One region of the Parabacteroides sp. AF21-43 genome, then DNA from elsewhere that is predicted to be linked to it. Evidence: riboswitches for the same ligand, from Rfam matches in the RefSeq annotation. Region 1 holds a riboswitch; each other region holds the start of a gene.

Region 1 (2,266 bases):
AAAGCCCTTTCTTCTGCCAAGGTAAACCAATCATGAAGAACGATCCTGTCGTAATAAGCCGGAGAGATTTTATCCAATAAGCCCTCCAATTCATCACGTTTACAATCCGGTTTACGTAGATGTAAACGAGACATTCCTTCCGCGAATAGAAGTTCGATCAAAGAAGCTTCATCCGCGAAAAAATAAGGTGTAGTAATTACGACCAGCTTATTCATGATTCCATCGGATTTTATGAAGGGCAGAGGGTGAGAAGAAGTGGTTTACAGGTCCGTGCCCTTTTCCCATGCATACATTTGCCCCGTGAACGAGCGCGTTATTCATATATTCCTTGGCTAATCGTACGGCTTCCACCAATGAATGGCCGAGTGCCATATAAGCGGCGATGGCGGACGATAGCGTACAGCCCGTTCCATGGGTATTGAAGGTCTCCACTGTTGGCGAGACCAGACAAATCGGATTATTCTCATTGATAAATAACCGATCCACCGTTTCTACTCCGGGAATATGCCCCCCTTTGATCAATATAGCGTTACATCCTTTTTCCTGCAATTTCCGGGCGGCACATAAGATATCCGCCTCGTTATTGATTTTTATACCGGAAAGATATTCCGTCTCGGGAATATTCGGAGTAAGCAGTGTCGCTTTAGGGAACAACTCATCCATGATGGTTCGGATGGCGTCATCCTCCAATAATTTACTTCCGCTCGTGGATATCATCACCGGATCTAAAATGATAGAAGTTCGTCGGAAGGAAGGTAAAGTCTCAGATACAACCTTTACGGCATCCTTGTTATGTAGCATCCCTATTTTTATGGCATCTACGATGAAGTCCTCAAGAATAGCTTCGATTTGTCCTCTCAAAATCTCGGGAGAGATCGCTTGGATCCCTCGCACCCCCTGTGTGTTTTGAGCGGTTATAGCCGTTATCGCCGAGGCTCCAAAAACACCCAGCGAGGAAAAAGTCTTAATATCCGCTTGTATTCCGGCACCACCGCCACTATCAGAGCCCGCGATCGTTAAAGCTACCGGATAACGGTACGTTTCATTTTTATCCATTTAACATTCGTTTTTCTTACGGCGGCATTACCCGCATCAAGTAGTAAGGGTATGATCTCAGCCCATATAGTATGGCACCCCTTCGATGACGCAAACTTAGTGAAAAAAATCGATATTAAGATATTTCCGGCTTTCAAACGATAATTTTAACGCAAGGTTATACTTCCATAGATCGTAGACGGGAGCCTTCTGGTTTTAGAAGGCTTCCGTCATATTCATATAAACCGCCATCCCTTTTTGGTTCGGGTCTTTGCCTACGTCTAGGCGGAAGTTCTTGCCGGGTTGCATTTGGATACGTAAGCCTACGCCGTAGTTGAACTTCCATTTATTCCAGTCTACGATAGGAGCGTTTCCGATCGTACCCGTGCCGACCCAGCCAACAAAACCACACTTCGCCCAGAAATTACCGCTCTTATATTTCTCCACGCTGCCGAACATATGACGATACTCCAGAATCCCATACGCCATGGTCTTGTCACGGTACTTGCCCCAATAGTATCCGCGAAGATCGAAAGGAGAGCCAAACGAAGGAAGCTCCGTAAAAGGAACGTTTCCCACACCGATTTGTGTCTTGGCGATCCATGCCAAGGTGCTACGAGGACGAAATACTTGCTGGAACTGGCGGTATTCTAACTCGAACATCTCATAATTATATGCACCGCCTAAATACTTTCCATACACTTTAGCGATCGCGCTTAGTAACATACCGGAACTTGGGGTCGCCACGTCATTTCGTGTATCGTATTGAATCAAGCCGCCGACACCGATATTGACATAATCTCGTTTGAACTTATTGAAATAAGGATCTTCGGCCATCACCGGGTTGATATCATCTGATTTGCTGAAATTAATATCAAAAAGAGGACCCGTATATAAATGAGGCCTAACTTCCCATACGAAACGGGGATATAGTTGGAAAGAACTCTTATGGAATTTCGTTGTCGAGTCGCTCTTCTCGATTTGCTCGATCGTCTCATAGCCTTTCCCGAAATAATGCGAAGGTTCGTTCCGATAACCGTAACTGATATAAATACGGAAGCGATTCTCGTTGAAGAATAAGGTGCCGGCACCGGCAAAAACGAACGTCCCGTTTAAGGTGATGTTAAATCCCGCAGGGATAAACGATCGTTGGGATATCGTATCATTCTTGTTTAAGCGAAAGCTAGCCAAAACCGCGCCACCTACGCCAAAGGAGGCTTCCGGCGTGTAA
Region 2 (2,266 bases), on a different contig from region 1:
TTCATGATCGCTTTCGGGATCACGATCCGCACGTTCCATTTACTGCCGAATTCTTTCATTTCCGTATTCTATACGGGATTATCCACGGCGTTGATCATAACGGGATTCTTATTCTTGAGACAAGGAAAAACCGTTGGGAATTGAGAATTGAAAATTAAAGATACAACAATCTATAATTTTCAATTCTCAATTTTCAATTTTCAATTCCCAAGTTTTTCGCAGATCAACTCAGCAGCCTTCTTGCCGCTCATCAGCATGCCGCCAAAGATCGGTCCCATACGGAAGCTACCGCTTACGCCGTTAGCGGCCATACCGGAAACGAATAATCCCGGGTAGATCTCCTTCGTGTTCTCCACCGTCGTCTGCTCACCCAGCTCCACATTCAAGGAACGCTCGCCGATCACGCCTCCGGTCGGTGTATTCAATTGGATATCATTCTTACGGGCTACCACACGGGCAATCTCGCAATCATGCCCCGTACCTTCCAAGACAGCCTTAGCCATGATCGTCAACGGATCCACGTGCATCCCTTCACGGATTACCGGAGCCCAGTTCACTACCACACCGGCTACGGCATCGTTATGAAACACCACGTCCTCTACCGAATAGCAGTTAAAGATCGTAGCGCCCGCCTTCGTCGCCTGATAAATCAAAGCAGAAGTGGTATGTACCGAATCCATGATATACGTACCATTAGCACCTTCCTTATAGCTTACGCCCAATTCCTTGATAATCGGCATAGCCTCTTCCTGCACCACGATATCGTTGAACATCATAGCGCCGCCCCACATACCTCCACCGGGAGCCAGCTTACGATCAAACAACGCCACCTTCTTACCGGCTTTCGCCAAGAAATAAGCGGCCACGATACCGGAAGGTCCCCCTCCCACGATCGCTACATCCACAGACAAGTTGCTCTTCAACTTCTCGAAGTAAGAGTCAATGATTCCACTTGAAACAATCTGTTCCATCTTAATAACTAATTAAAGTTTAAACATCAGGGAGCACATAGAGGTAACGCCCCCTTTATTTCCTAGTTCTACCTTATTTTCCCTTCGCCGGCATTACCCGGATCAGGTTCGATGGGTATAATCTCAGCCCGTATGACTCGGGCACCCCTATGTGAAAAGTCGGGAGCAAATGTACAAAAAATTAGTATAACTGTACACCTTCAGGTTCCACTTCTATGTTTCCCCTCAATTTTTCCGTCATTCGGATGGATAATGTATAAGATGCCTTGAAGATTTGCCACCAATTTCATCGGGTACAATAGCCAATAACATTCATATAAAACCATAGGTTATCAGTATAATTATCACGGTATGTTAGTCTTTTCCTTGTTGCAATGCAAATTCTTTGCAAAAATCATCGGTCAAATAATAAATATCTGTAACTTTGCTTACGATAAACGTAGTGGTATTAAATCTGTAAATCTTGTAATTAGGTAATTCAAACTTATAGTTTCTATCTCTGGTTTTCAATTTATCAACCAATAGGACTCATATTAATCCTTATAAATCACTGCAATTATGTCAATGCATGCTATAGAAAGTTTGGTGGAATATTCCGTGATAACAACAGCGACCGCCTCTCCTGTTCCACCTTTGGCACAAAGTATTTGTTATAGTCTTTACCAAATCCAGAATCAACTGGACTGCGGGTACACGGTATTACGGGTTCGTGATGAACTGGAACAACTCGGTTATCTCTCTCTTTTGCCTCCGGAGCAATTGCCTGAGCCGGAGCGTAGCGAGGCGAGGCGGCTTGCCATAGAGGGCGGTTTCTTGAAAGATGGTACTTATGTGGACGGTTGTTCCGGAAAGTGTTGTGTCACCGCAGGGACTGCGTTATGGAAAAAGCTGCTTGAGATGGGTGTTCTTCCTGTATCGGCAAAGGCGGAACTTCGGCTACTAGCCCCTTTGGAATTGGCGGAACAAATTGTTCCCTTAGCTTCTAAGGCACTTGCCGAAGGGGATAAAAGAGGAGCCGATACGCTGGGACATTGGTATGCGTTCTTTCCGCTACTTTGCGTAGTGGAAGGTTTGGACGATGACAATGCACCCGAACCGGAAAGAATCCAAGCGTTGCTCCGGCTGCTGGCAGTTCCCGAAGCGTTTGAAGTGGCAGGAGCCTATGGGAAAGAGATGGATTTCGATTTTGAAGAAGAGGAAATGTCTTTCCTTGCCGGTTGGGAGACCCCGTACAACCAGTGGAAAGAGAAACAGGAATCTCTATTTCCAGAATTTTGTAAACGCATAATGTACAA
Region 3 (2,266 bases), on a different contig from region 1:
CTTATAACTGCTGAATTTGGCTTTCGATTTATAATCCTCGTAATATCCGTTACCATCGGTGTAATGAAGGGTCAGGTTCATATTCCAGAAATCTCCGATACGCTGGCTGGCCATTAAATGGTAGTTGTGTTGCCAATAATTATCCGTCTGATTGTTATAAAACTTCTTCACTCCATCTTCCTCATATTCTCCGCATGGATTATAGCTACGATCTGTGTCAAGTAAATAAGACGGAACACCGTTCCATGCTTGATAGGTCTTCTCGCTGTTTCCGAAGGCTTGGAATTTAATCAATGTATTATCGGCATAGAAAGCGGCGGAGGCATAGTAAGAGCTCATACGGGCGGAGGCACGATCGATAAAGCCGTCGCTACGGATATTGGAGTAGCGGGCGTCGAAAGCGAAATGATCGTAAAGTAATCCGGTACCGCCTTTTACCGTATGCTTCAGCGTACCGAAAGAACCTGCTGATACGGAATATTCGCCGTAAGGCTTTAAGGACGGTTTCTCGGTCTGCATGGCGACTGTAGCGCCAAAAGCTGCGGCTCCGTTCGTAGAGGTTCCGGCGCCTCGTTGGATCTGGATCGATTCTACCGAGGAGGCTATATCGGCCATATTAGCCCAGAATACGGTATGAGACTCGGAGTCATTAACCGGTACGCCATTGATCGTGATATTGATACGGTTTGCGTCTGTACCCCGGATACGAAAACCGGAGTAACCTATACCTGTTCCGGCATCCGAGGTCATGATAACAGACGGGGATTGGGAGATAAGGAATGGGATACCTTGCCCGTTGTTCCGGCTGCTTAGCTCTTGTTTGGAGATGTCGCTATAAGCTACCGGGGTTTCTTTCCCGACTTTGGTAGCGGTAATAACCACTTCATCCAAAGATACGTCTTTTGAGATTTTCAAGGAGTCGACCGGACTGGGCATTTGCGCCTTGACGGTTGTAGCTAGCAAGGAGCCGGCCAAGATAACCAATACATTTTTCATCTTTTCATCTTTTTGCTTTAAAACTAAATAGATGAATAGAAAGGATGGGAGAAGCATGAATCCCTACGACAGCATTACCTGTACAGGTTCTATGGGTATGATCTCAGCCCGCTCCTTTCGTGAAGGATTTTGCGAGCACCCCTTCGTATTCGGCAGCAAAGATAGGCATAAAAGTGTTAATAAATATTACTATCAATAGTAAATCAGATTTCTATAGATATTAATTCTGATTACTATGGATAGTAATCCGGTTTGTGTCGTATTAATTTTTTCTGTAAAAAGATGAGGATATTTTGAGAACTCATTGATTTTTTGTATATTTGCGGGCGATTAAGTGAAGTTGAGGAGGGGGCGGGTAGTCCCCTTCTTTTGTTCTTAACAGATATGTGTATGATAGAAAAGAAAGTGGTAAGCCAATTAATAGAGGAAAAACTAGCCTCTTCAAGCAATTATTTAGTAGACGTGGTGATTAAACCGGGAAACCTGATAGTCGTTGAAATTGATAACGATGAAGCGGTAAGCATTGATGATTGCGCCGAGTTGAGCCGGTATTTGGAGGAGCATCTGGATCGTGACGTCGAGGATTATGAGCTGGAGGTTGGCTCCGCCGGCATTACTTCTCCTTTCAAGGTACTTCGCCAATACGTCAAGAACATCGGAAACGAGGTGGAGATGCTGTTGAAAAACGGCTCGAAGCTGACCGGTGTGTTGAAATCTGCCGACGAGAACGGTGTGGTTGTCTCTGTCGAGAAGAAGGTGAAACCGGAAGGCGCTAAGCGGAAGGTGACTGTGGTGGAGGATGAGTCGTATACATTTGATGAAATAAAATATACAAAATACTTAATAAGATTCAAGTAAGATTATGGCCAAGAAAGAGGAAACAATCAGTATGATTGACACCCTTGCGGAGTTCAAGGAGTTGAAGAATATCGATAAAGATACGATGATTAGCGTTTTGGAAGATTCGTTCCGTAACGTGATCGCCAAGATGTTTGGCACGGATGAGAACTATGACGTGATTATCAACCCTGAGAAAGGTGATTTCGAGATCTGGAGAAACCGTACGGTTGTGGCTGATGATGAACTGGAGGATGAGAACTTGCAGCTTACGTTGACGGAGGCCCGTAAAATCGATGCCGACTGTGAGGTGGGCGAGGAAGTGACCGACGAGGTGCATTTCGCAGACTTCGGACGCCGTGCGATCTTAAACTTGCGCCAAACTTTGGCTTCAAAGATACTTGAATTGCAGAAAGACAGCTTGTACGCTAAG

What was found. A riboswitch is a leader RNA that binds a small molecule or an ion and turns the genes downstream of it on or off. The one in region 1 is predicted to bind thiamine pyrophosphate.
Region 2: another riboswitch for thiamine pyrophosphate. It lies ahead of DWX84_RS19810 (sulfide-dependent adenosine diphosphate thiazole synthase); the one in region 1 lies ahead of thiD (bifunctional hydroxymethylpyrimidine kinase/phosphomethylpyrimidine kinase).
Region 3: another riboswitch for thiamine pyrophosphate. It lies ahead of DWX84_RS11195 (TonB-dependent receptor); the one in region 1 lies ahead of thiD (bifunctional hydroxymethylpyrimidine kinase/phosphomethylpyrimidine kinase).

What each region holds. Positions count from the first base shown of each region.
Region 1 covers NZ_QTMG01000003.1:59,485-61,750, reverse strand. The annotation lists gene DWX84_RS03375 (thiamine phosphate synthase) at 1-215, opposite strand, end outside; gene thiD (bifunctional hydroxymethylpyrimidine kinase/phosphomethylpyrimidine kinase) at 208-1,056, opposite strand; TPP riboswitch at 1,051-1,148, opposite strand; gene DWX84_RS03365 (BamA/TamA family outer membrane protein) at 1,252-2,266, opposite strand, start outside.
Region 2 covers NZ_QTMG01000039.1:13,406-15,671, forward strand. The annotation lists gene DWX84_RS19805 (hypothetical protein) at 1-144, shown strand, start outside; gene DWX84_RS19810 (sulfide-dependent adenosine diphosphate thiazole synthase) at 201-971, opposite strand; TPP riboswitch at 1,034-1,130, opposite strand; gene DWX84_RS19815 (hypothetical protein) at 1,530-2,266, shown strand, end outside.
Region 3 covers NZ_QTMG01000013.1:99,819-102,084, reverse strand. The annotation lists gene DWX84_RS11195 (TonB-dependent receptor) at 1-996, opposite strand, end outside; TPP riboswitch at 1,039-1,149, opposite strand; gene rimP (ribosome assembly cofactor RimP) at 1,387-1,854, shown strand; gene nusA (transcription termination factor NusA) at 1,859-2,266, shown strand, end outside.